DNA from 3 places in the Enterococcus sp. R12 genome. Region 2 is predicted to be linked to each of the others. Evidence: predicted binding sites of a transcription regulator. Region 2 holds the regulator's gene; each other region holds the start of a gene.
What was found. Region 2 encodes LexA, which represses DNA repair genes until DNA is damaged. Its sites were predicted from a motif close to CNAACANNTGTTNG; they were not measured.
Positions count from the first base shown of each region.

Region 1: a site for LexA is predicted at 5,379-5,392, ahead of dinB (DNA polymerase IV). Genes of this name have one in related genera too.
Region 3: a site for LexA is predicted at 2,970-2,983, ahead of uvrB (excinuclease ABC subunit UvrB). Genes of this name have one in related genera too.

Region 1 covers NZ_CM176874.1:2,180,241-2,190,614, forward strand. The annotation lists gene ACTW1R_RS10050 (ABC transporter ATP-binding protein) at 1-249, opposite strand, end outside; gene nrdD (anaerobic ribonucleoside-triphosphate reductase) at 537-2,732, shown strand; gene nrdG (anaerobic ribonucleoside-triphosphate reductase activating protein) at 2,816-3,412, shown strand; gene ACTW1R_RS10065 (DNA alkylation repair protein) at 3,550-4,206, opposite strand; gene dinB (DNA polymerase IV) at 4,226-5,350, opposite strand; gene ACTW1R_RS10075 (P-II family nitrogen regulator) at 5,501-5,842, opposite strand; gene ACTW1R_RS10080 (ammonium transporter) at 5,859-7,076, opposite strand; gene rsmI (16S rRNA (cytidine(1402)-2'-O)-methyltransferase) at 7,248-8,108, opposite strand; gene ACTW1R_RS10090 (DNA replication initiation control protein YabA) at 8,179-8,526, opposite strand; gene ACTW1R_RS10095 (PSP1 domain-containing protein) at 8,546-9,346, opposite strand; gene holB (DNA polymerase III subunit delta') at 9,376-10,308, opposite strand; gene darA (cyclic di-AMP receptor DarA) at 10,323-10,374, opposite strand, start outside.
Region 2 covers NZ_CM176874.1:1,886,965-1,897,338, reverse strand. The annotation lists gene gap (type I glyceraldehyde-3-phosphate dehydrogenase) at 1-368, opposite strand, end outside; gene obgE (GTPase ObgE) at 617-1,930, shown strand; gene ACTW1R_RS08760 (DUF456 domain-containing protein) at 2,111-2,686, shown strand; gene rnz (ribonuclease Z) at 2,759-3,715, shown strand; gene ACTW1R_RS08750 (SDR family NAD(P)-dependent oxidoreductase) at 3,699-4,487, shown strand; gene ACTW1R_RS08745 (lipopolysaccharide assembly protein LapA domain-containing protein) at 4,500-4,937, shown strand; gene recJ (single-stranded-DNA-specific exonuclease RecJ) at 5,086-7,386, shown strand; gene ACTW1R_RS08735 (adenine phosphoribosyltransferase) at 7,398-7,910, shown strand; gene ACTW1R_RS08730 (hypothetical protein) at 7,987-8,199, opposite strand; gene lexA (transcriptional repressor LexA) at 8,329-8,949, opposite strand; gene ACTW1R_RS08720 (DUF896 family protein) at 9,086-9,325, shown strand; gene tkt (transketolase) at 9,426-10,374, shown strand, end outside.
Region 3 covers NZ_CM176874.1:1,656,908-1,667,281, forward strand. The annotation lists gene ACTW1R_RS07650 (amino acid ABC transporter ATP-binding protein) at 1-640, opposite strand, end outside; gene ACTW1R_RS07655 (amino acid ABC transporter substrate-binding protein/permease) at 642-2,795, opposite strand; gene uvrB (excinuclease ABC subunit UvrB) at 3,066-5,057, shown strand; gene uvrA (excinuclease ABC subunit UvrA) at 5,071-7,887, shown strand; gene ACTW1R_RS07670 (carboxylate--amine ligase) at 8,196-9,449, shown strand; gene ACTW1R_RS07675 (amino acid racemase) at 9,453-10,163, shown strand; gene rapZ (RNase adapter RapZ) at 10,277-10,374, shown strand, end outside.

The sequences.
Region 1 (10,374 bases), 290 kb from region 2:
AAAATCACTGAGGGCTTTTTCCGACATTCGGGTAATGTCTTTGCCATCGATATAGATCGAGCCTAAGCTAGGTCGCATGATTGAAGACAACAGATTCATCAAGGTCGTTTTCCCAGCGCCGCTGGGCCCCATGACCCCGACAAATTCTCCTTGATCCACTGCAAAAGAAAGGTTATCTAATACTTTGGTTTGATTGAAACGAGTGCCGTAACTTTTGGTCAGATGCTTCACATCAATCATATTTTTCACATAGAACCCTCCTTTAATAAAATTCTCTCCTTATGGTAGCATACTTTTTCATTGAATACTTCTGCTTCAAAACAGAGAAAAAATAAATTTAAAAAAGTTTTTTATTCATTATGTGAAACATGGAACAACCAAATCCTTAATCTTATCAGTTTTCCCAGAAAACACCCCAATGAATATACACCATATATTGTGTATATCCAATTTACCACCCCTTATCCACCACTATATATAGTTGCTCATTTCTACAATTTGTTTTATTATATTGAGGAAGATAAGGAGTGGTAGAAATGATGAACATTAAGAGAAATCCTGAGCAAGGGTTGGAAAGACAGTCCGCTTTGCGTCAGTTAAAAATCGTTAAACGTGATGGACGGCTTGTCGATTTTGATGATCAAAAAATTTACGATGCGTTAGTGAAAGCCCTAAGAAAAATCAACGGCGAGCTTTCTCCCATCGACCACGAAAAAATCACCGAGATCGTTGACAGTGTCGATCACGAGATCGCGGAACGTTTTCGTACGAATGTAAAAATCTATGAGATCCAAAATATCGTCGAGCATATCTTATTAGCAAAAAACGAGTATGCCTTGGCTGAAGAATATATCAACTATCGGACCCATCGTGATTTCGAGCGCAGCAAAGCCACAGACATCAACTTTACGATCAACAAATTGATGAATAAAGATCAATCGGTCGTCAATGAAAATGCCAATAAAGATAGCAATGTGTTCAATACACAACGTGATTTGACCGCTGGGATCGTAGGAAAATCGATCGGTTTGAAAATGCTCCCTCCTCACGTGGCAAATGCTCACCAAAAAGGCGACATTCATTACCATGACTTGGATTATCATCCTTACACCCCAATGACCAACTGCTGCTTGATCGATTTTAAAGGCATGCTGAATAATGGGTTTAAAATTGGGAACGCCGAAGTGGAATCGCCAAAATCGATCCAAACGGCCACCGCTCAAATCTCACAAATCATTGCAAACGTAGCATCGAGTCAATATGGCGGCTGTTCTGCTGATCGAACAGATGAATTATTGGCTCCTTTTGCTGAGTTGAATTATCAAAAGCATCTAAAAGATGCCGAAGAATGGATCGAGTCGCCTGAACGTCGGGAAGCTTATGCGAAGAGCAAAACGCGCAAAGATATCTACGATGCAATGCAAAGTCTAGAATACGAAATCAATACGTTATTCACCTCAAACGGACAAACGCCGTTTACTTCCCTTGGGTTTGGTTTAGGAACCAACTGGTTCGAACGGGAGATCCAACGAGCGATTCTCCAAATTCGCATCAACGGGTTAGGCAGTGAGAAGCGTACCGCTATTTTTCCAAAATTGATCTTTAGTATTCGCCGTGGCGTCAACTTGGCCCCTACCGATCCGAACTATGATATTAAAGAACTGGCTTTAGAGTGTGCCACCAAACGGATGTATCCTGATATTTTGAATTATGATAAATTGGTTGAATTGACCGGCAGCTTTAAAGTGCCGATGGGCTGTCGTTCTTTCTTGCAAGGCTGGAAAAACGAACGTGGCGAAGAAGTCAATGTTGGTCGGATGAATCTAGGTGTCGTAACATTGAATATTCCTCGGATCGCCTTAGAAGCAAATGGTGATCAAGAAAAATTCTGGACGCTGCTGGAAGATCGTCTGCAAATCGTAAAGGATGCTCTTGTCTATCGGGTGGAGCGCTGTAAAGAAGCCAGCCCTGCGAATGCGCCGATCCTTTATATGTATGGGGCTTTCGGTGAACGTTTGGATCGCAAAGACAATGTGAATGAACTATTCAAAAACAAACGTGCTACTGTTTCTCTTGGATATATCGGTTTGTATGAAGCTGCTTCGGCTTTTTATGGTGGAACATGGGAACAAGATCCAGAAGCAAAAGCCTTTACCCTAGCGATCGTGAAAGAATTGAAAGCTCATGCAGATGCTTGGGGCGATGAATACGGCTATCATTTCAGCGTATATTCGACGCCTAGTGAAAGCCTGACTGATCGTTTCTGCCGCTTGGATACCGAAAAATTCGGTGAAGTTGAAAACATTACCGACAAAGAATACTACACCAACAGCTTCCACTATGATGTGCGGAAAAATCCGACACCATTTGAAAAACTTGATTTTGAAAAAGAGTATCCAAAATACTGTTCTGGCGGGTTTATTCATTACTGCGAATACCCAGTCTTGCAGCAAAATCCAAAAGCGTTAGAAGCGGTATGGGATTACGCTTATGATCGGGTCGCCTATCTTGGAACAAATACCCCTATCGATCACTGTTATGAGTGTGGGTATGAAGGAGATTTCAATCCAACCGAACGGGGCTTCGAATGCCCGCAATGCGGCAATCATGACCCAAAAAGTTGTGACGTCGTCAAAAGAACCTGTGGGTATCTTGGAAATCCTCAAGCTCGTCCAATGGTCAATGGACGGCACAAAGAAATTTCTGCCCGGGTCAAACATTTGCAAGAATAAACGAAAAAGGAGTGCTAGATTTCTTCTACACTCCTTTTCTTGAAGACCAATCCCTGTAATTCATGATAGAAAGAAGTTTTCTTATGAGAAATCCGAAACCTAAAGAATGGCAAGCCAAAGAATATAGCCAAAATTATATTGCTGATTACAAAGCCTTCAACTTTGTTGATGGTGAAGGCATTCGAAATAGTTTATACGTGAGCGGCTGTCTCTTTGCTTGTGAAGGATGTTTTAACAAAGCGGTCCAAAACTTTCGCTATGGTACACCTTTTACGCAAGAACTAGAGGATCGAATCATCGAAGATCTGCGGCATGATTATGTCCAAGGGCTGACCCTCCTAGGCGGCGAACCTTTCTTGAACACAACAGTCTGTCTGAAAGTCGTTGATCGGGTTCGTGCTGAATTTGGGCACAGCAAAGATATTTGGAGCTGGTCAGGCTACACCTATGAAGAATTGCTTTTGGAAACACCCGATAAATTGGAACTTTTATCCAATATCGATATTTTAGTCGACGGTCGTTTTGAACTGAGCAAACGAAATTTAAACTTGCAGTTTCGCGGCAGCAGCAATCAACGAATCATTGATCTTGCTGCATCTCGGGAACAAGGAAAAGCGGTTATCTGGGCAAAGTGCAAAGATGCTGAAGCAAGCTACGAACAAATCAAAAAACAAATTTAAAAACTAAAAACACCGTGCATCTTGAGGTGACCCCAAAAGTTAGACCAAAAAATCGAACTTTTGGCGGTCACCTCCTCTTCCTTCAAAGATGATGCACGGTGTTTTTTTATGTTATCTCAACTCAGTGACCAAGCTTTTTACAGGTATTTACTTGCTTCACGAATCGTCAAAGGCGCCAGACTTGTTTGATAGCGAAGCAGAAAGTCTTGGACCCACTGAGGATTCGTCTTGGCATAATCTCGTAAGCTCCAACCAATGGCTTTGTTGATAAAGAATTCAGAACTCCCCAAATTATTGACGAGGACCTCTTCAAGCAGTGGTTGATCCATCTGTTCTTTTTGCAGCAGTTGATGGAGTATTGCCACTCGCCGCAGCCAAAGATTTTCCTCAAGACTCCAGCGAAGCATTTCAGCTTTTAACGCTGGCAGTCGGCGAACTAGTTTTCTGACAACCTCACTTAGGACGTCCACGCTATCCCACCAAGCTTTTGTTATGACTAGCTGTTCAATTTTTGCCAGATCGATGGCCGCTAGAAACGGCTCCATCACCACTAAATAATCAATCGCAAGGTATTGGTGTTCCCGATAGCTGCTTTGCCAACAATGATCGATAAAGTCCCAATCAACCGTTTTCGTTTGTTTTGCAGCTTTGAAGGTCGCTTTCTCCTGCTGGCGGCGCAACGGCGTAGGAATGCCTAAAAAATCAAACTGATGCCGCATGTAGGCGGCCATTTTTTCACTTCGCTCCTGATTAGCCAATCCTGTCATCGTGTCATATACTTGATAGAGTGTCATTTTGCTCCTCCTCTTCAGCCTACTGCTCGTCAGATAGTTGCCATAAGGGCAGTACAATATTTTCATAGGTCAGTGGATCAAGATTTGTGACGGTGATCCCCAAAAGACGGATGCCTTTTTCCAGACCTAAAATTTCTTCCCAAATCAGACTTGCTTCGGAAAATAGCTGTTCTTTTTTATGAACATAGGTTGGCAAGGTCACTCGCTTGGTGATCGTAGAGTAATCACTGTAACGAACTTTCAACACGACCGTCTTGCCATGTTTTTGTGTGCGCTTCAGTGATCTTTCGACTTCTTCTGCGATAGCCCGTAACTGGCTCAATACTTGTTCTTCACTGGTTAATGGATTGCCGTATGTATGCTCTTTTCCAACTGATTTCCGTTCTCTGGTCACACTAACTGGGGAATCATGGATCCCTCTAACTTTCCGATACAAGGAATACCCCATTTTGCCAAATTCACGAATCAGCGCCATCTCACTCCAGTCATACAGATCAGCTCCTGTAAAAATACCTAACTCATGCATCCGCGGAACAGTTTTCTTCCCGATCCCGTGAAATTTATCAATGGGTAATTGTTGCAAAAAGGCCACTGCCTCATCTGGCATCACCACCGTCAATCCTCGTGGTTTATAATAATCCGAAGACAGTTTTGCCAAGAATTTGTTGTAACTGACTCCTGCCGAACAGGTCAGATGAATCTCTTGCCAGATGTCTCGTTGAATCAAACGAGCGATCTTAATTGCTGAAGGACAATTGATCTTGTTGACTGTGACATCTAGATACGCTTCATCAATAGAAACTGGTTCGATGATGTCGGTGTATCGATGAAAAATTTCTCTGACTTGATGGGACACTTCACGATACTTTTGATGATTTCCCGGTTTAAAAATCGCTTGCGGACAAAGCTCATAGGCTTTTTGCGCACTCATTGCCGAGTGGATGCCATATTGTCGTGCCAGATAATTGGCGGTCGTGACCACTCCTCGTCCGCCAGTATCACTTGGGTGACGGGCAATGACGAGGGGATGCTTGGCAAGCTCTGGATCATCCCGTTCTTCCACCGAAGCAAAAAAAGCATCCATATCAATATGAATAATTTTGCGGCTCGTATCATTTTTTAAGGGAAATTGCAGTTCCGACATCGTTGTTCACCTCACTTCTTATTATAAACGAACAGAGGTTCCCTATCAAGCAAGGAATCGAGGGAAGCACGCAAAAAGGACCAATCTTCATTGGTCCTTTCTTCTACATTCACTGCTTTTGCGGCCCTCTTCATGGTCCAAGAAGTTCTACTATAAGGCAGCTTCCCCTCGTTCATTAGTGCGAATCCGAATCGCTTCTTCCAACGGGTAGACGAATATTTTGCCGTCACCGACTTCATCTGTCCGACAGATCGATACAATCAGCTCAATCACCGCATCGACTTTTTCATCTGCTAAAACAAAACGGACATTTACTTTTGGTAAAAGAGTTGTGATCACTTCTTGGCCACGAATAAACTCTTTGAGGCCTTTTTGATTGCCACAGCCCAGCACTTGACTGACTGTCATGCCGCTGATCAAATCAGACTGATCAAAAGCGGCCTTTAGTTCTTCTAATTTTTCTTGGCGAATAATCGCTTCAACTTTTTTCATGACTGCTCCTCCACTCTTAAGAATCTAACCCCATAAAGGTAGGATAGGCCGTTTCGTCATGTTCGATCCGATCCATCCCCACTGCTTCTTCTTGTTGCGATACGCGAATCGGCATTACCCATTTGATCAAAGTGATAATGACAAAGGATAAGATACCTGCAAATAGAATCGTAAATACGATACTTTCGGCTTGTGCGAGAAAAAGATCAACGCCGCCATAGAGCAATCCTGACCGTCCACCCACTGCTGGATCCGCAAAGATCCCTGTCATCAAACCACCGAAGATCCCACCTACGCCATGGCAGCCAAAGGCATCCAGCGCATCATCTAATCCTAGACGATGTTTGATGACAGAAATAAAGAAGTAGCAAAACGGACTGACTAAAGCGCCAATGATAAAGGAAGACCAAAGCGAGACAAATCCCGCACCTGGTGTGATGGCAACTAAGCCCACGACGGCTCCAGTACACGCACCAACGATCGTCGGTTTGCCCAACACGATTTTTTCGATCAGCATCCAAGAAAGCATCGCACTGGCTGCTGCCGTATTCGTGGTCATTAGGGCGTGGATCGCTAGACCATCAGCTGCTAACGCAGAGCCAGCATTAAAGCCAAACCAGCCAAACCATAAAAGGCCAGCACCTAGTACAACAAAGGGAATATTATGAGGACGATATTCGGTTTGATGAAATTCTCGCCGCTTACCGACAACGATCGCTAAGACTAACCCACTGATACCCGAACTGATATGAACGACATTGCCTCCCGCAAAATCAATCGAGCCGATCGCATCTAAAAAACCGCCGCCCCATACCATATGTGCCATTGGAAAATACACGAGAACTAGCCAGAAGCCGATAAATAGGAAAATAGCTGAGAAACGCATTCTGCCCACGACAGATCCAGTAATGATCGCCGTTGTGATCAAGGCAAACATCATTTGAAAGGCCGCAAATAACCCTTCAGGAATCCCTTCTCCTTCTGTCATCGAGACATGATTGAAAAAGACTTTATCTAAATTCCCAATAAATGAGCCTGTGCCGCTAAAAGATAAGGTATACCCTAAAGCGACCCATAGCACAGACGCCAAGCCCATCGTACAAATCACCATCATCATGGTATTGAGGATGTTTTTGCGACGTTCCAATCCTCCGTAAAAAAATGCCAATGCTGGAGTCATAAGAAAAACCATGCCGCTACAAATTAAAATAAATGCAATATTCCCTGTGTTCATTTTTGACGCCTCCTTTTCTTTATGTTAGCTATCCTAACATCATATTTTCAAATAATCTAGATTTTTCTGAGAAAACCGTGAATTTTCTGAAAATAGCTAACTATTGATGTCAGATAATTTAACACAAGTCCGAAAAAAGACAAAAAAATACCGAGAGAATTCTCGGTATGATTACGTTTCTAATTGATGGTAGGCTTGATAAACAAGCTGTTTCTTCACTTGATTGCGTTTAGCCACTTCTTTGATGGCTTCTTTCGAAGACAAGTCTGCCTCTTCCATCAAGGCTGCCACCTGTTCAGCATAGCTTCCTTCATAAACGACTTCAGGGATTTCAGAAGCGCCTTCCACTAATAGACAGCATTCCCCTTTGATTGGTTGTTGGTCGAGGTATTCAATCAATTCTGAAAAGGTCCCTCGCAAGTATTCTTCGTGGATTTTCGTCAATTCACGGCAGATAACTGCTTGACGTTCTCCCAATACCTCTTTCATCGTTTCGATCGTCGCTGCGATTCGATACGGTGACTCATAAAAAATCATCGTAGCTTTTTGGCTTGCCAATTCACTTAACGCTTGCTTTTGTTCTTTTTTCTTACGAGGTAAAAAGCCATAAAAAAGATTCGGCTGCGGTGATAAGCCAGAAGCGATCAGCGCGGTCAAACCAGCCGTAGGACCTGGGAGCGCAATCACTGCGATTCCTTCGACCAAGCACGCCTTGACTAATTCATGACCTGGATCACTAATGGAGGGCATACCAGCATCACTGCATTGGGCAATAGTCTTGCCCATTTGCAGCTGTTCTATCAGCTGTGGCACCCGTTCTTTATAATTGTGTTCATGTAAGCTTTTTTGCGGTGTCGCAATCTCAAAATGATTCAACAATTTCTGGGTATTTCGAGTATCTTCACTTGCGATCAGGTCCGCTTCTTTTAAAATTTTGACACATCGGAACGTCATATCTTCCAAGTTACCGATCGGTGTTGGAACAAGATACAGTTTTCCACTGTCTTGTTTATAACTTTGCTGCTTTTGCATGTACTGCTCCTTTCGAAAAAAAGACCAGCAGAAACTGATCTTTTTTCTAACGAACCGCTTCGTCTGTCAGCTATTTGCCGCTTTCACGATAGATCACTTCTAGACAAAACGCACAAGGTTCGTCATGTTCTCTGCGAGAACCGTATAAGTCATAACAAACATGAAATCCTTCTTCGTAAATCTTTTCTAAATTCATCCGTGATTTAGAAAGCTCTTGTTTGACCGATTCAGCGGGTGCATCTGCCACTTGGTTCAACTCACGAATGTGTTCACGTAAGCGTTGATTTTCCAATTCTAATGTCGTATTTTTTTCGACGATTTCTTGCAAAGACTGCTTCATTTCCGCTAGATTATTCAAGGAATTTTGCAACTCCACTTCTAACTGATTCAATCCGTCATATATTGATCGTTTGTCCATGCTCATTATGGTCACCTACTTATTTTGTCACTAGTTCTTCATAATCATACTCGATTGGTGTTTGCCGATCATGCAAACGGACTTTGATCACTCGGCTCAACAGATCCAGCCCGACCACACGTCCTTTGCCATCTGGCGTTTCAACTTCCTTGCCGCGATCCGGCAATTCTTTTTTTGCACGCTCATACTCTTCACTTTCGTACTTAAGACAACACATCAAACGACCACATAACCCTGAAATTTTTGCAGGATTTAAGGAGAGTCCTTGATCCTTAGCCATCTTGATGGACACTGGGATAAAATCGCCTAAAAACGTCGCACAGCATAGTTTGCGACCGCAGGGTCCAACTCCGCCTAGCGCCTTTGCTTCATCCCTGACACCAATTTGGCGCAGTTCGATCCGTGTATGAAATTCACTTGCCAAGTCTTTGACCAACTCACGAAAATCTACGCGGCTTTCTGCCGTGAACGAAAAAATCAGTTTTGTGCGCTCAAAGGTATATGCCACCCGAATCAGCTTCATTGGCAGCTGGTGTGCTCGAATTTTTTCTTTCCCGATTTTCAACGCTTCGTCTGCTGCTTTTTGATTGGCGGCAGCTTGCTCTAAATCTTTTTTCGTCGCTCGACGCAGGATCGGTTTGACTGCTTGAGGCAAATCGCTCTCATTCATTTTTCTGCTTTTTGTAACCACCGTGGCAAGACATTTGGCATCTTGTGATTCCACGATGACTTGTTCATTTATGGTATAGGTCTGTTTTTTTGGTGTGTAAAAATAAATCTGGCCCACGTCATGATAACGCACTCCGACAACTTCGATCATCTCTGGTCTCCTTTTCCGGCTGCTGCGTTTTATCCATAGATGATTTTCACGGAAAATTGTTCTGCCACTCCTTGGAAAGACACATTGGCTTGCAATTTTTTTTGTGCTTGCAATGCGGCTTCAATGGCACGATTGATCTCTTTTCCCCATAAACCTTGTGCCAACAATCGATCTCGTTCCTCTTGAAAGTAAAATAACAAGAGCAAAAAGATTTCTGATTGCTGATTTTTTTCTTTTGCTAGACCCAATAATTTTTTCTGAACAAAAATAAATGCTTGCGGGTCTTTCTTCAAAAGGTAATTCACCCAACGCTTAACAGCATCCTTAGTTTCATTAAACCATTCATTCTGCGAGATTTCAACTGCTTTATGATAACTATTAGTCAAGTGGCTCAGAAGTCGACTCGTCTCTTTGGAAAGTCCTTCTTCTTGGAGCTTCTCCTGTAGTTTTTCTTTTGACAGCTGCGAAAAATGAATGATCTGACAGCGAGACTGAATCGTCGGCAAAATACGTCCTAAACTCTCAGTTTCTAAAATCGCCAAAAAGTTTCCCACCGGTTCTTCCAAAAACTTTAATAGGCTGTTGGCAGCGCTGTTGTTCATTTTGTCAGCTTGAGACAAAATAAAGATTTTCAGACGACTTTCAAAGCCGCTTTTTGAGAACTCCTCTTGCAGCTGCCGAATCTGGTCGACTTTGATCATCTGCCCATCCGGCTCGATTTGGATGACGTCAGGATGCTCTCCTTGGGCGATCCGCAGACAATTGCTGCAAGTGCCGCACGGGGCTTCTTCTTGCACATTGGTACAAAAAAGGCGTTTTGCGAGCCACAGACTTAATTCGTGCTTGCCAGTCCCCTTGTCCCCTTCAAAAAGATAAGCATGAGCAATGCGCCCATGCTTGATACTTTTTTTTAGTTGGGCAAAAACAAGAGGCTGATATTCTTGTAGAAATAACTCCTCCATGAAAAGCTCCTTTTTTAATATTGATGGAATCCGTCAACCGGTAGCACGAACACAGTTGCTCCGCCG
Region 2 (10,374 bases):
GCGGAGATAACGACTCGTTTGACACCCGCATCAAGATGGGCTTGTGCTTTTTCTGCAGAAGTGTAAAAACCCGTGCATTCTAAAACGATATCGACGCCATTTTCTTTTGCCCAAGGGATTTTGCTTGCGTCTGGTTCAGCGTACACACGGGTCTCTTTGCCGTCGACAACGATAGCATTATCCGTTGCAGTAACAGTTCCAGGGTACGTGCCGTGGGTCGAGTCAAATTGCAATAAGTGTGCTAACATGACTGGACTCGTTAAATCATTGATTGCCACAACTTCAATATCGGCAGAAACTTCTTTGATCCTACGAAAAGCCAAACGTCCAATTCGTCCAAAACCATTGATTCCAACTTTTACTGTCATTTCTTGTTTCCTCCTTTGATTGTGTCTGGTACACTTAAAAGTTTGCTACGATTTCAAGTGACTGTCAAAGAATAACCCTTAAGAATTCGCGATTTCTTACGGAAACCCATGAGAAAAGATAGACAAAAGACGTTTCGGTCGTTACAATAAAATAGACTTTCTTATTAGAGAAATAGTAACCACTTAAGGTGAGATAACTGATAATCAAAAAGTATAGAAGGTAGTAAAAAAAGAATGGAGGACAAATAATGTCCATGTTTTTAGATCAAGTGACAATCGATGTCAAAGCAGGAAAAGGCGGCGACGGAATGGTTGCTTTTCGCCGAGAGAAATATGTCCCAGACGGCGGACCCGCAGGTGGTGACGGTGGACGTGGTGGTGATGTCATTTTAGTCGTAGACGAGGGTCTGCGTACATTAATGGATTTCCGTTTTAATCGTCATTTTAAAGCGCAACCCGGGGAAAACGGCATGAGTAAAGGAATGCACGGTCGTGGCTCAGATGATACCTACATCAAAGTACCACAGGGAACGACCGTTCGTGACGCTGAAACAGGTGCCTTATTAGGTGATTTGATTGAGCAAGGCCAAACATTAGTGATTGCTAAAGGTGGCCGTGGCGGCCGTGGCAACATTCGGTTTGCCTCTCCGAAAAACCCAGCCCCAGAATTAGCTGAGAATGGAGAACCTGGTCAAGAAAGAAAAATCGAGCTCGAATTAAAAGTTTTAGCAGATGTTGGTCTAGTTGGTTTCCCTTCAGTTGGGAAGTCTACATTACTCTCTGTGATTTCCTCTGCTCGACCAAAAATTGGTGCGTATCATTTTACCACGCTGGTACCAAATTTAGGTATGGTAACAACTACTGATGGCCGTAGTTTTGCGGTCGCTGATCTACCTGGTCTGATCGAAGGAGCCTCACAAGGGGTTGGTTTAGGGACTCAGTTTTTACGCCATATCGAACGGACCCGCGTCATTTTACATGTAATCGATATGAGTGGCATGGAAGGACGCGATCCATACGAGGACTATTTGTCCATCAACAATGAATTGTCGACCCATAACTTGCGCTTACTAGAGCGACCACAAATCATCGTTGCCAATAAGATGGATATGCCGGATGCTGAAGAAAACCTAGCCCTTTTCAAAGAGCAGCTGGCAAAAGAAAAAACGGATGAGTTCGCGGATGAACCAATGATTTTCCCAATCTCTGGAGTCACTCGTAAGGGAATCGATGCCTTGTTGAATGCGACAGCGGATCTATTGGAAGTCACCCCTGAGTTTCTTTTATACGATGAAGAAATGGAAGAAGATGTTGTTCATTATGGCTTCCAATCGGATGAACCAGAGTTCTCAATTGATCGCGATCCTGATGCAACTTGGATCTTGAGCGGTGAAAAAATCGAAAAACTATTCCAGATGACGAATTTTGATCATGATGAGACCGTGATGCGTTTTGCTCGTCAGCTGCGTGGTTTAGGTGTCGATGAAGCATTACGGGCGCGCGGTGCCAAAGACGGCGATATCGTTCGGATCGGCAACTTCGAGTTCGAGTTTGTCGAATAATCGTTTAAAAGAACATCATTTGCCTAAAAAATACCTTTTTAGCTGCAGTGGATTTGACTACCGATCATTGATTTTCACTAAGAAATCAATGATCGGTAGTCTTTTTGGTTTCTTTTTTCATTTAAATGATTTACTGTTAAAATAAAGAAGATAACAAATAAACCAAAGGGAGCGATTTTTATGTCAAAACGTGTCATTGTAATGAATTTTGATGCCAGTGCCAAAGCGTACCAAGCCTTTTCGGAAGTGAAACGGATGCATATGGAACGGAAGATCAAAGGGGAACAAATGGCAGTTCTTACCCACACCAATGAAGGCGTGCATCAATTTAAAGTCGAGGACTTTCTCGATTTTACTGGGAACAATAAGACATCAACGGGTGGATTGATCGGGATGCTCGTTGGCGTGCTAGGCGGACCTTTAGGAATCATGCTGGGCTGGTTTGGTGGCAGTATGATCGGTGCTACTCGTGATGCAAAAGAGATCCAAAATGCGCAAATGCTTTTTGAACATGTCGGAAACCAAATTGGTGTTGGTGATACGGGGTTATTATTGATCGCAGATGAAGAAGACAATCGTCCTTTGAATCAATTGATCATGAATGAATTAGGCGGTGACATCACGCGCTTTGACTACGATGAAGTGGAAGCAGAGATTGAAACGGCTAAGAAAGTCGAAGAATCCACCAAAGCACGCGTTCAAGAAGACTGGAAAAACTCTCATAACGACGCAGAAGATCGCCAATCTGAGAAATAAAATCCACAAGCTTCAATTGCAACTTGATTTCTTTTCCGCTAAAATTGGAAAGAGATGAAAGGAAAGAAGCTTATGGAATTAGAATTTTTAGGAACAGGCGCAGGTGTGCCTGCGAAACATCGAAACGTGACCAGCATTGCGTTACGACTTTTAGATGAACGGAATGCCGTTTGGCTTTTTGATTGTGGCGAAGGGACGCAAATGCAGATTTTGCATTCTACGATTCGTCCACGAAAGATTGAAAAAATCTTTATCACTCATCTTCATGGTGACCATATCTATGGGTTGCCAGGATTGATCAGCAGCCGCTCCTTTCAAGGAGGCGACACGCCTCTAGAGATTTATGGACCCAAGGGGATCAAAGCATACGTTCAAACCGTTTTGCGGATTTCTCAGACCAAAGTCAGCTACCCCTTACATTTTTTCGAGATTGAAGAAGAAGGGATTCTTTTTAAAGATCAGCAATTTGAAGTATCGTGTCTGCGCCTTGATCATGGCATTGACAGTTTTGGTTATCGGATTGTTGAAGCAAGCCATCAAGGGGAATTGCAAGTGCAGGCTTTACTGGAACTTGGGTTGAAACCTGGGCCGCTCTTCGGTCGTTTGAAAAAAGGTGAAGTAGTTACCCTTGACGATGGACGTCAAATCAATGGGGCTGATTTCTTGGGCCAAGCGAAAAAAGGTCGGATCGTGGCGATATTAGGTGATACGCGTAAATGTCAAAACGCCGTACTGCTAGCAGAAGATGCGGATGTATTGGTGCATGAAAGTACCTTTAACAAAGAAGAAGCCAAGTTGGCTCGCGCTTATTTTCACTCGACGACGCGGCAAGCTGCCGAAGTGGCACAAGAAGCTCAAGCTAAGCGTTTGCTGTTGACCCATATCAGTGCGCGTTACGTTGGCAAAGATATTACAAATTTAGTAAATGAAGCAAAAGAAGTATTTCCGAATACGTTGATCGTCAAAGATTTTGATATTGTCGAGATCCCTTTTGCCGGAGAGGAAGAAACAGATGAATTTAGAGAATAAAGTTGTCGTTGTAACAGGTGGCTCTGCTGGACTTGGAGAACAAATCTGTTATGAAGCCGCAAAACGTGGTGCGATCGTCGTGACTTGTGCCCGAAGAACGAATCTGATTGGAAAAGTCAAAGAACAATGTATGGAATTAAGCGGCAAAGAAGCGTATGCGTTTCAATTGGATGTAGCAAATCCTGAAAGTGTGGAGCGCTTACTAGAAAAAATCAATGAAAAAGTTGGTAAGATCGATGTCTTCGTCAATAATGCTGGCTACGGGATCTTTCAAGAATTTACAGAGATGGACCCGGCGGTCATCCGAAATATGTTCGAAGTCAATGTTCTTGGCATGATGGTTTTGACCCAGCAAGTAGCGATCCAAATGGCTGAACAAAAGCATGGTCACATCATAAATGTTGCTTCGATCGCAGGTAAGATCGCTACGCCAAAAACGGCCGTCTACTCTGCAACAAAATTTGCTGTGCTCGGTTTTTCTAACGCATTACGTTTAGAACTAAAACCATTAGGGATCAACGTAACAACGGTCAATCCTGGACCGATCGAAACGGCATTCTTTGACCAAGCAGACCCAAGCGGTAGTTACTTATCGTCGGTGGGCAGCCTAGTGCTCGAACCGAACAAATTAGCGCAAACGATCGTCAAAGCGATGATCCATCCAAAACGAGAAATCAATCGCCCACATATTTTAGGCGCTGCTGCGAAACTATATACCCTGTTTCCTTCAATCGGCGATTATATGGCGGGAACGATGTTCAACAAAAAATAGGAGTTGAAGCCCATGAAAAATCAATGGCGTGTTATCGTTGGTATTTTACTGATTTTAGTGATCGTTTTATTTGCCGTTGCAAACAATATGACTGTCCCGATCAACTTTGGCTTCACAACGATTCAATCGCCACTGATCTTAGTCATTATTGGTTCTGCTTTGTTAGGCGCATTGATTTTGCTGTTGGTTTCCACAAGCGCAATGTTCCGCCAAAAAAAAGAACTAAAGCAATTGAGAAAAGAGCTTTCAGATTATCGTTCGAATAACGAGAAGGTTCTCCAAGAACAACGAGAAGCTTTGGAACGGGAATACACGAACAAGCAGGCGGAGTTAGCGGCAAGACAGCAGCAGCTCGATGATCAAGAAGCCCAGCTTTCCTCACGTGCTGCGGGCGCATCCACGCCACCAACGATCGATGAGGAAATGAAGTCTTTTGAATCGCAAGCCTAAAACAACGACGTTTCACAAAAAAAGAGTTTGCTAGTGCAAGATTTGCTGCAAGCTCTTTTTTTTTGTGTTGTAAAACGAGTGCTGTTTCTCTCGTTGTTTTTCTTTTTTGCATAAACTTTGCTATAATATCCTAGTTAGGAGTGATTTGGTGAAACGTGCAAATTTTCATTGGGTGCGTCCGCAAGAAAGCGAAACGACCCCAGTATTTAAAGAGCTGATCCAAGAAAGAAAGATCCCTGAGCGGATCGGCGCGTTGCTATGGCAGCGAAATATTCGAACAGCAGAGGCGCTCGATGCTTTTTTATCAACGGACCTGCAATATCTTCATGATCCGTTTTTATTTCATGATATGGCTAAAGCCGTGGAACGAATCCATGAAGCGATTTTAAATGGCGAACGAATCTTGATTTATGGTGATTACGATGCGGATGGGATTACGAGCACTACCGTGTTAAAGGAAACGTTGGAATTGCTAGGGGCGGAAGCTGAGTATTATTTGCCTAATCGTTTTACAGATGGATATGGGCCCAATCTAACTGTCTATCAAGATAAAATTGCAGCAGGGACGCAATTGATCATCACCGTCGACAATGGGGTGTCTGGTCATGAGGCGATTGCTTATGCTCAAGGACAAGGAGTTGACGTGATCGTCACAGATCACCATGAACTACCTGCAGAACTACCGGAGGCGTTTGCTATTGTCCATCCCCGTCACCCTCAAGGAAACTATCCTTTTGGTGATTTGGCTGGAGTCGGCGTCGCATTTAAAGTGGCTTGCGCTTTGTTAGAAGAAGTGCCAGTGGAATTGCTTGATCTTGTTGCGATTGGGACGATCGCTGATATGGTTTCTTTAACCGATGAGAATCGGCTATTAGTCAGCAACGGGTTGAAAATGATTCAGCAATCGGATCGCATCGGACTGAATGAGTTGCTGTCAGTCAGCGGTTTGAAAAAACAAACAGTCAACGAAACAGACATTGGCTTCGCCGTTGGACCACGGTTAAATGCGATCGGTCGTTTGGAGGACCCCAATCCGGCTGTTCGCTTATTGACTACCTTCGATGAAGAAGAGGCAGTCAGCTTAGCCCAAACCTTAGATACGATCAATCAGCAGCGAAAAACCTTTGTTGAAGAAATCATGAAAGAAGCACAAGAAAAAATCGATCCTGCGAATCATGTTCATTTGGTGGTGGGAGATCATTGGCACGAAGGCGTTTTAGGGATCGTGGCAGGACGAATCATGCAAAGTACAGGACAACCAGTAATCGTTTTGACAAAAAAAGAAAATGGCTTAGCCAAAGGGTCGGGAAGAAGCATTGCTGCGTTGAATCTGTTTGAAATGCTGTCGACGATGAAAGACATGTTTACTAGCTTTGGCGGCCATCATGCAGCAGTTGGATTAAGTATCCCCATCGATCATTTAGATATGCTGCAAGCCCAAATGAATCGTTATGTTGAAGAAAATGCCATTGACCTCAGTCAGGGCATCCCATTAGCGATCGATGAGGAGCTACCGTTAACAGAAGTTTCGATCAGTTTTATTGAATCATTAAAAGTCTTAGCGCCTTTTGGAACGGACAACCCCTTACCGAAATTTTTATTTTCTAATCTGATGACTCAAAATGCTCGCCAGATTGGTTCAGAAAATCAGCATTTGAAGTTAGTGATGAGCGATGAGTCTAACACGCAGCTGGATGTCATTGGGTTTGGTTTTGGAAAAGATTTAGTAGCGTTTGAAAACGACCGCTTATCGATCGTTGGTCAGCTTTCCATCAATGAATGGAATGGCAACAAAAAACCGCAGCTCATGTTGGATGATTTTGCAGTGGAAGGGATTCAGCTATTTGATTATCGTTCGAAAAGAAGCCGTCAAGGTGTCTCTCTGGGCAGTCAAACACTAGGCGTTCTTTTCAAGCAGAAACTTCCTCGGGAATTGCAAGGCTTTTGTGGGCAAACCACCATATTTGACTCAGTTACAGCCTTGGAAGATACTTTTCGTGCTGGTCAGTTCCAAGAGATTGCATTTTTAGATTGTCCTGCTGACCCTGCATTGATCAAAGAGATCGTTCAAGCGCTCCAGGCGTCAAGAGTTGCTTTTGTTTTCTACTCGACAGAAGATGCTTATTTAGATGGGGTAGGGACAAGAGAGCAATACAGTCGTCTCTTTCAACTGATCAAACAGCAGCCTCGTTTGGACATTCGTTACAAACTAAAGATGGTCGCTGACTATCTAAAAATTCCACAAAAATTACTTATTTTCATGATTCAGGTGTTTTCTGAGCTGGAATTTGTTACAATACAAGATGGTGTTTTGAATAAAACTGCTGATCCTGTTTCCCGTCCATTGACGGAGAGTCATTTGTATCAGCAACGACAAAAACTGATCAAAACAGAAGAATTTTTATTAATGAGTGATTTATCAACCCTTCGTCAGTGGTTGACAGTCTAGGAGGAAAGAAAATGGATTTAAAAGAGTATATTGCTAGTATTCCTGATTATCCCCAAGAGGGAATTATTTTTCGGGACATCTCGCCATTGATGGCAGATGGAGAAGCGTATCGGTATGCGACACAACAAATCGTTGAGTATGCACAAGAAAAAGGCATCGATATGGTGGTAGGACCTGAAGCCCGCGGCTTTATCGTTGGTTGTCCAGTTGCCTATCAATTAGGTGTCGGCTTTGCCCCAGTACGTAAAAAAGGCAAATTGCCACGGGAAACGATTGAAGCAGAATATGAAAAAGAGTACGGTGTGGATGTCTTGACGCTGCACGCCGATGCCATCAAACCAGGTCAACGTGTCTTGATCTGTGATGATCTACTAGCAACTGGCGGAACGATCAAAGCAACGATCGAACTCGTAGAAAAACTAGGTGGCATCGTTGTTGGCTGTGCCTTCTTGATCGAACTGATGGATCTACATGGAAGAGACAAGATCCAAGGTGTCGAAATTAAGACGTTAATGGAATACTAAAAAAGCAGAAACAAAAAAGGACTCGCTGGAGTCCTTTTTTGTTTCTGCTGCCTTATGGGCGTATGTAGGGGAAGGATCATGGTTCATAACGATAAAAATCATGATCGTGATAATAATGGCGGTTACGTTTGCGCTCTGCTTGGCGGAATTTCTTTTCATCCCAAAGCATGAACCAAAGCATCATTAGAGGGCAAAAAATCAGAACAGCACTTAAAACGCCAAAATAGCCAATAACAATTCCCATCAATAATACCCACAACATAAAACCAAATCGACGAACTGCTTTCATCTCATTCACTCCTTAAATAATACGAACTTATGTTTGTATACTTATTATACGAATGTTTGTTCGCTTTGTAAAGAGGAAAGAAAAAAAATCTTCGTAGAAACGAAGATTTCCTAGTCAGCTCGTTGAGCATCAAAGCAGATGGCGATACAATCCAACAACCAATCCTAAAATCGTTACGTCAGGCAAAATGATTGGTTCTAAATAATCATTTTCCGGTTGTAAACGAATGTAATTCTTTTCTTTATAGAATCGTTTGCACGTAGCTTCGTCTTCATCTGTCATAGCAATCACGATATCGCCATTTTGAGCACTTTGTTGTTTACGAACGATTACTTGATCACCGTCGAGAATGCCAGCATTGATCATACTTTCTCCTCGGATCGTCAACATGAATAAACTTCCTGTGCTATTCGCTAAATCTGGCGGAATCGGAAAGAAATCGGATGCATCTTCCACGGCTAAAATCGGTTCTCCAGCAGTTACGACACCAAGCATCGGAATGGATGCTGGTTGAACATCGATTTTTTCAAGACCGGAAGCAGTTAATTCAATGGCTCTGGGTTTTGTAGGATCTCGTAAGATCAGCCCTTTTTTTTCAAGTCGGGACAAATGGCCATGAACAGTTGAGGTAGAAGATAACTGAACGGCTTCGCCAATTTCGCGAACAGTCGGCGGATAGCCTTTTTCAGTGACACGTGTATGAATGAACTTAAGAATTTCGATTTGTCGATTTTCTGTTCGTTTTGCCAAAACTGACACCTTCTTTCATTTGATAACCTTAGTGTACCATAGCTATATCGATTATTCAAACAAATGTTCGCTTTTTGTGCTATTGTTTTTGCTCGCTAGTTTGTAGTAAAATCAAGAGGGAAAAGGAGGAACAACTATGCTATCTCAAGAAAAATTAGCTCGAATCAATGAACTTGCCAACAAGAAAAAAACAGAAGGATTGACTGAGGCTGAGACCCACGAACAAAAAGTTCTGCGTGAAGAGTATTTAACCGCCTTTCGTGGAGGGATGCGACACCATATCGAAGGAATGAAAATCGTTGACCCTGAAGGTGCTGATGTAACACCAGAGAAGTTAAAAGAGATTCAAAAGAAAAAAGGTCTCCACGGCAGATAATTGTGAATTCCTTTTCATTGCTATTGAAATAAGCTTCTGAATCACGTATAATGAAAGATGTAATAAAGGTAAAAAAAACCTAAATTAGGAGGAACTACCATTGTTTGATAAAATCGATCAATTAGGAGTGAACACCCTTCGTACATTAAGTATCGAAGCCGTACAAAAAGCCAATTCAGGACATCCAGGATTACCGATGGGGGCAGCACCCATGGCCTATGCCTTGTGGACGAAACACTTGAAAGTCAATCCAACGACTTCTCGCAACTGGGTGGATCGTGACCGCTTTGTTTTGTCTGCTGGACACGGTTCGGCGTTATTGTACAGCTTGTTGCACGTGTCTGGTTACGATGTGACCATTGAGGATCTAAAAAACTTCCGTCAATGGGATAGCCGCACGCCAGGACATCCAGAAGTCGATCACACAGACGGCGTGGAAGCAACCACTGGACCTTTAGGACAAGGGATCGCCATGGCAGTCGGTATGGCGATGGCCGAAGCCCACTTGGCTGCAACCTACAATCGCGACAAGTATCAAGTCATTGATCACTATACCTACGCTTTATGTGGCGATGGGGACTTGATGGAAGGTGTTTCGCAAGAAGCTGCATCCATGGCTGGTCACATGAAATTAGACAAACTGATCGTCTTGTACGATTCAAATGACATCTCCCTAGATGGCCCAACTTCAAAAGCCTTTACAGAAAATGTCGGTGCGCGTTTTGAAGCGTATGGCTGGCAACACATTCTCGTTGAAGACGGCAATGATTTAGAAGCGATCTCGAAAGCGATCGACGAAGCAAAAGCTGAAAGCGACAAACCAACCTTGATCGAAATCAAGACTGTGATCGGATACGGTGCGCCAAATCAAGGCACCTCTGCCGTTCATGGTGCGCCGATCGGTGCCGAAGGCATTTCTGCAGCCAAAGCGATTTATGGTTGGGAATACCCAGAATTTACCGTACCTGAAGAAGTTGCCGCGCGCTTCAAAGAAACCATGATCGATGAAGGGCAAAAAGCTGAAGCAGCTTGGAACGAAACCTTCCGTG
Region 3 (10,374 bases), 230 kb from region 2:
CGTCAATAAACATCACACGGTTTGCTACTTCTTTGGCAAAACCCATCTCGTGAGTTACGATCACCATGGTCATTCCTTGTTTTGCCAAATCCTTCATAACATTGAGGACATCGCCAACCATTTCTGGATCGAGTGCGGAGGTTGGTTCATCGAACAACATCACATCGGGATTCATTGCTAAAGCTCTAGCGATCGCCACCCGTTGTTTTTGTCCTCCAGACAGATTGTCAGGGTACATGTCTTTTTTATCTGCCAAACCGACCGTTTCTAATAAACGAATTGCGTTCTTTTCCGCTTCTTGCCGAGAAGCATTTTTTAGATCCATCGGTGCTAAAATGATATTTTCTAAAACCGACAAGTGAGGGAAGAGATTGAAATGCTGAAACACCATGCCGATATGTTGACGAACAGCATTGATATTGGTGTTTTTATCCATCAGATGTGCGCCGTCAACGATAATATCACCGCTGGTTGGTTCTTCTAAGCGGTTCAAACAGCGTAAGAACGTCGATTTCCCGGATCCGGAAGGACCGATCACACAAACGACTTCTCCTTCAGCGATTGAAACATTGATATTGTTCAATACGGTATTGTCGCCGTATTTTTTTACAAGATTTTCAACTAAGATTTTTTCTTTCATGCTATTTCACCTTCTTTTCTAAAACTTTTGCAAGTTTCGTTAAAGCTGTGATCACGACTAAGTAAATAATCGCGATGATCAAGTAAACATAGGTACTTTGCGTAGTCCGAGCAACGATGATTTTCCCAGTTTGCAATAATTCTACGACTCCGATAACCGAGATGATCGTTGTATCTTTCAACGAGATAACGAATTGGTTAACGAAAGATGGAATCATGATTTTGATCGCTTGCGGTAAAATGATTTTCTGCATTGTCCGAGTGTAGGTCATCCCCAAACTTCGAGAGGCTTCCATCTGACCTTTTGGCACCGCATTGATCCCGCCACGGACGATCTCAGCGATATAGGCACTGGCATTTAAAGTCAATGTAATGACCCCGGCTGCAAAGTCGGGAATCGTGATACCAATGGCATCGGAAAGTCCGAAGAAGATGAAGAAAGCCAATACCATCATAGGAATACCACGAATGATATCAACATAGATCCCTGCAAAAACCCGCAATGCTTTGATTGGAGCAACACTAAATAGTCCAAAAATGATGCCGATCACTAATGCTAAGGCAAAAGAAATCAATGCTAGTAAAAGGGTATTCCATAAACCTTTTAATAAGACGTTATAGTTGTTGCTGATCAAACCAGTGATCGTTGATTCATCCACTCGTTTTTCTGTGGCAGAGCCATCTTCAATGTATTTATTGATGATTTGATCGTACTCGCCAGTCCGTTTCATTTCTTTCAATGCTTCATTGAACATTTGGATCAGTTCAGGATTTTGGCCTTTTTTCACCGCAAAACCGTACTGACCGCCAGATTCTTTTTCAATCGGTGTCACTAGTTTTTGACCTTGGCTGATGGCATAACCGATCACTGGATAATCATCCATCATGGCATCGATTTGTCCGCCGTTAACAGCTGCATATAATTGATCGGCTGCATCATAATATTTGATCGAATAGCCATATTTTTCTTCGTTGGCGATCAAGAAGTCTGCACTTTCTGTTCCCACTTTCGCACCAACGGTTTTTCCATCTAAATCTTCATAGGAATTGATGGAATCATTGCCTTCTTTTACAGCGATCTGAATGCCGCTTTCAAAGTAAGAGTCAGAGAAGTCATAGGATTGACGACGCTCATCAGTGATCGTCATCCCAGCGATCATCCCATCTGCTTGGTTACCATCCAAGGCTTGCAAAGCTCCTGAAAATCCGATGAAATTGAATTCAATGTTGAACCCTTGCAATTCTGCCGCCCGATTCATTAAATCGACATCGATCCCTACATACTCATTGTCTTCATTTTGGAATTCAAATGGAGCGAAGGCGGAGTCACTGGCAATTCGGTAAACATCTTTCTTTGGTTCGACTTTCACCATTTCACTGGTGTCTGCATCTGAATCAGACGTTGTGATGTAAGTATTGACGATTTCGTCGTATTTGCCAGAAGCTTTCATGTTGGCTAAACCAGCATTGAATTTTTCAAGTAGTTCTTGATTTTGGCCTTTTCTGACAGCGAATCCGTAAGAAGCACCTTTTTCAGGTTCGCCGACAAGTTTCATCGGTTCGCCGTTGTTGATGGCATAGCCAAGCACTGGATAATCATCAAAAGCGGCTGCCACAGTACCATTGCGTACAGCGCCATATAACCCAGTAGCGTCATCATAAAGTTTGATGTCGTAGCCATATTGGTCTTTATTTTCTTCTAAAAAGCGGGCACTTTCGGTACCGACCTTTGCACCGACCGTTTCGCCCTCAAGATCTTCGTAGCTAGTAATGCTGTCATTGTCAGCAGCTACCGCCATTTGAATCCCACTATCAAAATAAGGATCTGAGAAATCAAACGTTTCTTTACGTTCATCAGTGATGCTCATCCCAGCAATCATGCCATCTAACTGATTTGATTGCACGCCTTGAATGGAGGCGTCAAAACCTAAAGGACGTAAATCAACTGCAAAACCTTGATCTTCAGCGATCGCGTTTAATAAATCTATATCGATCCCAACGTATTCATTATTTTCATTTTGGAATTCGAAAGGAGCAAATGTTAAATCTGTTCCTATCTTATACGTAGTTTCCTCCGCACTTGCTGACTTTACTGATAGCGTAAAAATGCTGATAATCAGCGCGATTAAAGCGAAGGACATGTGTTTTCTTTTCAAGAAAATTCCCCCTTTAGATATAACGTATTTATAGATTATATGGATTTTTTCTTCAACACACAAGTCTTTCTCTTTAAAAATATGACAAAATTGCTTAAACCTCACATCAGATGTTAGAAAATCAAACATGTTAAGTTATGCTTAATCGCATGAAACTTTCATAGCAAATGATGGCGAAAGTATGTTCGCTATGATATACTTATTTATGGAAAAGCGGCAGCGAGTTTTTCTTTTTTTGTTGTCGTTTAGAATAATCGAGGGGGAATGAAGATGATCGAAAGAACAACTTCCCATGAATTTGACTTAGTATCAAAATATCAACCAGCTGGGGATCAGCCAGAAGCGATCCATCAATTGGTTGACGGGGTGGTCGGTGGAAAAAAAGCACAGATTTTGTTGGGAGCCACTGGGACCGGTAAGACTTATACGATTTCTAATCTAATTAAGGAAGTCAATAAACCGACATTGATCATTGCCCATAATAAAACACTGGCTGGACAATTATATGGCGAGTTCAAGGACTTTTTCCCAAATAATGCGGTCGAGTACTTTGTCAGTTACTATGATTACTATCAACCAGAAGCGTATGTTCCTTCCAGTGATACATACATCGAAAAAGACTCCAGTGTCAACGATGAAATCGATAAGCTGCGTCACTCGGCCACAAGTTCTTTATTAGAGAGAAACGATGTGATCGTTGTAGCTTCTGTCTCTTGTATTTTCGGTTTAGGTTCGCCGATCGAGTATGCCAGACAGGTTGTTTCTTTACGAGTAGGGATGGAAAAGTCTCGCGATCAACTATTAAAAGAATTGATCGAGATCCAATTTGAACGAAACGACATCGATTTTCAACGGGGGCGTTTTCGCGTACGTGGCGATGTTGTGGAGATTTTCCCAGCTTCTCGTGATGAGCGAGCGTTACGCATTGAGTTTTTTGGCGATGAAATCGATCGGATTCGTGAAGTCGATGCCTTGACGGGCGAGATCATGAGTGACACCGAACATGTGTCGATCTTTCCGGCAACTCACTTTGTGACCAATGAAGACCATATGGAGCATGCGATCGCTTCGATCCAAAGTGAACTCGATGAACGACTGAAAGTTTTGCGAGCAGAAAATAAGCTGCTGGAAGCACAGCGTTTAGAGCAGCGAACCAACTATGATATTGAAATGATGCGAGAAATGGGGTATACCTCAGGGATCGAAAACTACTCTCGCCACATGGATGGAAGAAAAGAAGGCGAACCGCCTTATACGTTATTAGATTTCTTTCCTGATGACTTTCTGATCGTTATTGATGAATCCCACGTGACCATGCCGCAAGTTCGTGGGATGTATAATGGTGACCGTGCTAGAAAACAAATGTTAGTGGATTATGGTTTCCGTTTGCCTTCTGCACTGGATAACCGTCCGCTACGCTTGGAAGAATTTGAGAAGCATGTCAACCAAATCGTCTATGTTTCAGCAACACCTGGACCATATGAATACGATCAAACCGATACCGTCATTCAGCAAATCATTCGTCCGACTGGTCTGTTAGATCCGGTGATCGAAGTACGACCGATTATGGGTCAAATTGACGACCTCGTAGGAGAAATCAATGAGCGAGTCGAGCGAAATGAACGGGTCTTTGTCACGACCTTGACGAAAAAAATGTCTGAAGATTTGACGGATTACTTTAAAGAATTAGGGATCAAAGTCAAATACCTGCACAGTGACATCAAAACATTGGAACGAACAGAGATCATTCGCGACCTGCGTCTCGGTGAATTTGATGTACTGGTCGGAATCAACTTATTGCGAGAAGGGTTAGACGTCCCAGAAGTTTCCCTGGTTGCGATCCTTGATGCCGATAAGGAAGGCTTCTTGCGCAGCGAGCGTTCATTAGTCCAAACCATCGGACGAGCAGCTCGTAACTCAGAAGGCAAAGTAATCATGTACGCCGATAAAATGACCGATTCGATGCAGCGAGCGATCGACGAAACAGCGCGACGCCGAAGTATTCAAGAAGCCTATAACGAAGAACATGGAATCGTACCGAAAACCATCATCAAAGAGATTCGCGATCTGATCGCAATCACGAAAGTGGCGGAAGAAACTGGCGAATACACCACGACTTCTTATGAAGAGCTGAGTCGTGAAGAAAAAGCAACCTTGTTGTTGAAATTAGAAAAAGAAATGAAAGATGCTGCGAAAGCACTGGATTTTGAAACGGCTGCTACCTTGAGAGATACTATTCTTGAGCTAAAAGCTGCTGATTAGAAGGAGAAACAATATGGCAAATGATAAAATCGTGATCCATGGGGCACGGGCCCATAATTTAAAAAATATCGATGTGACGATTCCCAGAGACCAGCTCGTTGTTGTAACTGGTCTTTCGGGTTCAGGGAAAAGCTCCTTAGCATTTGATACGTTGTATGCCGAAGGACAGCGCCGATATGTCGAAAGTCTATCGGCGTATGCCCGTCAGTTTTTAGGGCAAATGGATAAACCCGACGTAGATAGCATTGATGGACTTAGTCCAGCGATTTCTATCGATCAAAAAACCACCAGCAAGAACCCGCGATCAACAGTGGGGACGGTTACTGAAATCAATGATTATCTGCGGCTTCTTTACGCCAGAATCGGTCACCCAATCTGTCCCAATGATCATATTGAGATTACTAGTCAGTCGGTTGAGCAGATGGTGGATGAAGTTTTGGCATTACCAGAACGCACCAAGATCCAATTGTTGGCACCTATCGTTTATCAAAAGAAAGGGCAGCACAAAAAAGTCTTCGAACGTATCCAAAGAGAAGGTTATGTTCGGATGCGGGTGGATGGCGAAGTCTATGATGTCTCCGAAGCGCCTGAATTAGAAAAAAATAAAAAGCATGATATTGCCATCATCATTGACCGAATCGTTGTAAAGGAAGGCATCCGTTCTCGTCTGTTTGATTCCTTTGAAGCGGCATTACGTTTAGCTGATGGCTATGCGGTAGTCGATGTGATTGGTCAAGAAGAGATGCTTTTCAGTGAACACTATTCTTGCCCGTATTGTGGCTTTACAGTTGGTGAATTAGAGCCACGGCTCTTTTCATTCAATGCGCCTTTTGGTGCTTGTCCAGACTGTGATGGTCTTGGTGTGAAGCTAGAAGTCGATGTCGACCTAGTGATTCCCGATCAAAGCAAAACGTTGCGTGAAGGCGCACTATTACCTTGGAACCCAATCAGTTCACAGTACTATCCGCAAATGCTGGAACAAGCCTGTCAAGAGTTCAATATCGATATGGACACACCCTTTGAAGAGCTGCCAGAAGAACACAAAGACATTATTTTGAATGGTTCGAATGGCGAAATTTTCCATTTCCATTATGAGAATGATTTCGGTGGCGTGCGTGATGTTGAGGTAGCTTTTGAAGGAATCTTACCAAATATTAAGCGCCGTTATCATGAAACCAACTCTGATTTCACCCGTGATCAAATGCGTTTGTATATGACGGAATTGACTTGTAAAACTTGTCATGGCTATCGTTTGAACCCTCAAGCGCTGTGCGTGCAAGTCAACGGAAAACATATTGGTGAAATGAGCGAGATGGCAATCAACAATGCGTTGAACTTTGTCGAAGAATTGAAACTATCGGAACAAGAGCAAATGATCGCACGTCCGATCGTGAAAGAAGTCGATGATCGTTTAAGCTTCTTGAAAAATGTCGGATTGGACTATTTGACCTTGAGTCGTGCATCAGGCACACTCTCTGGTGGGGAAGCGCAACGGATTCGTTTGGCAACACAAATCGGCTCCAATTTGTCTGGGGTGCTCTACATTCTTGACGAGCCATCGATCGGTCTTCACCAACGGGATAACGATCGCTTACTAGATTCATTGCGGAAAATGCGTGATCTTGGGAATACCCTGATCGTCGTTGAGCATGACGAAGACACGATGCGGGCAGCGGACTACTTGATCGATGTCGGTCCAGGTGCAGGACACGCAGGTGGCGAGATCGTCGCTGCAGGCACTCCTGATGAAGTCGCAGCCAATGCGTCTTCCTTAACAGGTCAGTACTTATCAGGAAAACGACAAATCCCGACACCAACGGAACGCCGCAAAGGCAATGGTGAAAAGATTCGTGTGACCGGTGCTTCTGAGAATAACTTGAAAAACATTTCGGTCGATTTTCCATTAGGAAAGTTCGTCGCCGTTACTGGGGTCTCTGGCTCTGGTAAATCGACATTAGTCAACGAAATTTTGAAAAAAGCCTTGGCGCAAAAAATCAATCGGAATTCGAACAAGCCTGGTCGCTTTAAAACCATTACTGGTTATGAAGCTATTGAGAAATTGATCGATATCGATCAAAGCCCTATCGGTCGGACGCCTCGAAGCAATCCAGCAACGTATACCAGTGTCTTTGATGACATTCGCGATTTATTTGCTAAAACCAATGAGGCGAAAGTCCGTGGTTACAAAAAAGGCCGCTTTAGTTTTAATGTAAAAGGTGGACGCTGTGAAGCATGTAAAGGGGACGGAATCATCAAGATCGAGATGCACTTCTTACCTGATGTCTACGTACCTTGTGAGGTTTGTCATGGCAAACGTTATAACTCAGAAACGTTAGAAGTTCATTACAAAGGAAAAAATATTTCGGAAATCTTAGATATGACCGTGGAAGATGCAGTGGAATTTTTCCAACATATTCCTAAAATCCATCGAAAATTGCAAACGATCGTCGATGTCGGTCTAGGTTATGTCACGATGGGACAACCAGCGACTACTTTGTCTGGTGGGGAAGCGCAACGGATGAAGCTTGCCAGTGAACTGCACAAAAATTCCAATGGCAAGAGTTTTTATATCTTAGATGAACCAACGACTGGTCTGCATACGGATGATATTGCCCGTTTGTTGAAAGTTTTGGAACGATTTGTCGACGCTGGCAATACCGTTTTAGTGATCGAACACAACTTGGATGTCATCAAATCAGCGGACCATGTGATTGATCTAGGTCCAGAAGGTGGCGAAGGCGGTGGAACGATCATTGCAACTGGTACACCAGAAGAAATTGCTGCGGTTTCTGAAAGCTACACCGGTCATTATTTGAAAAAAGTCCTTTAAGCAAGGAAAAGAGCACTCACTTTTTTACTTGTCTGTCAATAGGTTTCGCTAAAGTTTAAGGAAGCGTGAAATATCTGCAAATTTCATGATAAGGGCTTGAAATCAAAATTTTATTTGATAGAATAGCAATAGGTATACGTATATTCGCATTGAATAAACTGCCTATAAGTTCTATCCGTTCAAAGTGGGAGAAAGCAATCAAAGATAGATACTTTGATTGCTTTTTTCTTTGTGGTATTATAATTCTATTGTAATTAAACGAAACGAGAGAGGTCGTTTTTCGTATTCAAAAGAGAGAGTGATTTTTGATGAGTCAGGAAAATTTTCTTCCCATATTATTAGGAAGCGATATGAATGTTTATGGTATGGCCAGAGCATTCCACGAAGCATATGGCATTCAATCAGTTGCTTATGCTGGTGCGGAACTTGCGCCAACCCGCTTTAGTAAAATTGTTACAATCAATCAAGTGGAAGGTTTTGACCATGATCCAGGATTCACTGAGACGTTGATCAAGTTAGGAAAAAATACTTACAACGATCCTGCCATGAAATATTTATTGATTCCCTGCGGCGATGGCTATGCAGAACTGTTAGCGAAGCATAAAGAAGAATTGAAGCCTTATTATACCTTTATTGCCAATGACTATTCCTTATTAAAACGGTTGATCAATAAAGTCAGTTTTTACGAAGTTTGCGAGGAATATGGCTTGCCTTATCCTAAGACCTTCATTTTAACACCTGAACTGTTGACGGAAGGAACGTTCAAAGGAGAGCTGCCTTTTGATTTCCCTGTGGCTTTGAAACCAGCAAATAGTGTCGCGTGGCTGTCAGTTGATTTTGAAGGGCGCAAAAAAGCCTTCATTATTGACAATCGAACAGAATTTGAAGAAATCGTTTCTCGCATTTATCAAGCGGGTTATCAATATGAAATGATCGTCCAAGATTTTATTCCTGGCGATGACAGCAACATGCGGGTCTTAAATGCCTATGTTGATGAGAATCACGAAGTTCGCGTGATGGGCTTAGGTCATCCTTTATTAGAGGATCCAACGCCTGGAGCTGTTGGGAATTATGTCGTGATCATTCCAGATGAAAATGATCAAATCTATCAAATGATCCGTAAGTTTTTAAAAGAGATCGAATATGTTGGATTTGCCAATTTTGACTTGAAATATGATGCGCGAGACGGTCAATATAAATTATTTGAAATCAACTTGCGTCAAGGAAGAAGCAGTTTCTTTATTACCTTAAGCGGATTGAATCTGGCGAAGTTCATCACAGAGGATTTAGTCTTCGAAAAACCATACACAGAAACGGTTTATGGCAAAGCTGACGCACCTGAAGCGAAATTATGGCTAGGGGTACCAAAAAATATTTTCTTGACTTATGCAAAAGAAAATCCTGCGAAAGAACGAGCAAAAAAATTATTAGCAGAAAATCGCTGGGGAACGACTGTCTTTTACAAAGAAGATTTATCTCTAAAGCGTTGGATTCTATTAAAGAGAATGTTCCATCTGTACAACAAACGATTCAAAACGTATTTCCATACGAAAGAAGGCTAGAAGATGGAGAATTTTTTTAGTATTTTAGGCGGCATGGGAACGTTAGCGACGGAAAGTTTTGTCCGCATTTTAAACCGACGGACACAGACCCATAAAGACCAAGATTACTTGAACTATGTTTTATTCAATCATGCGACAGTCCCAGATCGGACGGCATATATTTTAGACAACACGTTAGAAAACCCTGTTCCATATTTAATGGACGACATCGAAAAACAAAATTTGTTAAAGCCAAATTTTATTGTGTTGACTTGTAACACCGCCCATTATTTTTTTGATGAGCTGCAAGCTGCCACTGAGATCGAGATTTTGCATATGCCTCGTGAGGCTGCGAAAGTCGTTTTTGAAAAAGGCGTCACTGGAAAAGTGGCCTTTCTTGGGACAGAAGGCAGTGTCAAAGCCGGCATCTATGAGAAAGAATTGCGGAAGTTCGGACTTGACGTCTATCTTCCAGAGCCGACGATCCAAAAAAAGGTCAATACATTGATCTATGATCGAATCAAAGAAAATGATCATTTGGATCAAGAACTTTACTTTGAGATACTGGAAGAAGTCACCGAACGTATCGGCTGTGAAAGCGTAGTGCTTGGATGTACCGAGTTGTCCTTGATGGATGAATTTGTGGCTGATAATCCGTATCCAGTCGTCGATGCCCAATCGATTTTAGTTGATCGGACGATCGAAAAAGCATTGGCAAATCGCCAAGCAATCTAAAGCTGATAGCGACGTTAGCGGCATTTTTTGAGCTAACGTCTTTTTTTATGCCAGTGTTCCAATGATACGCCCGGCATGATATAATAGAGTTGTTTCAGAAAGGAGTTTTACCTATGACTGAAGTGGATCATTTAGAATTGGTCATTATTACTGGGATGAGCGGAGCCGGCAAAACGGTCGCGATCCAGAGTTTTGAAGATATGGGGTACTT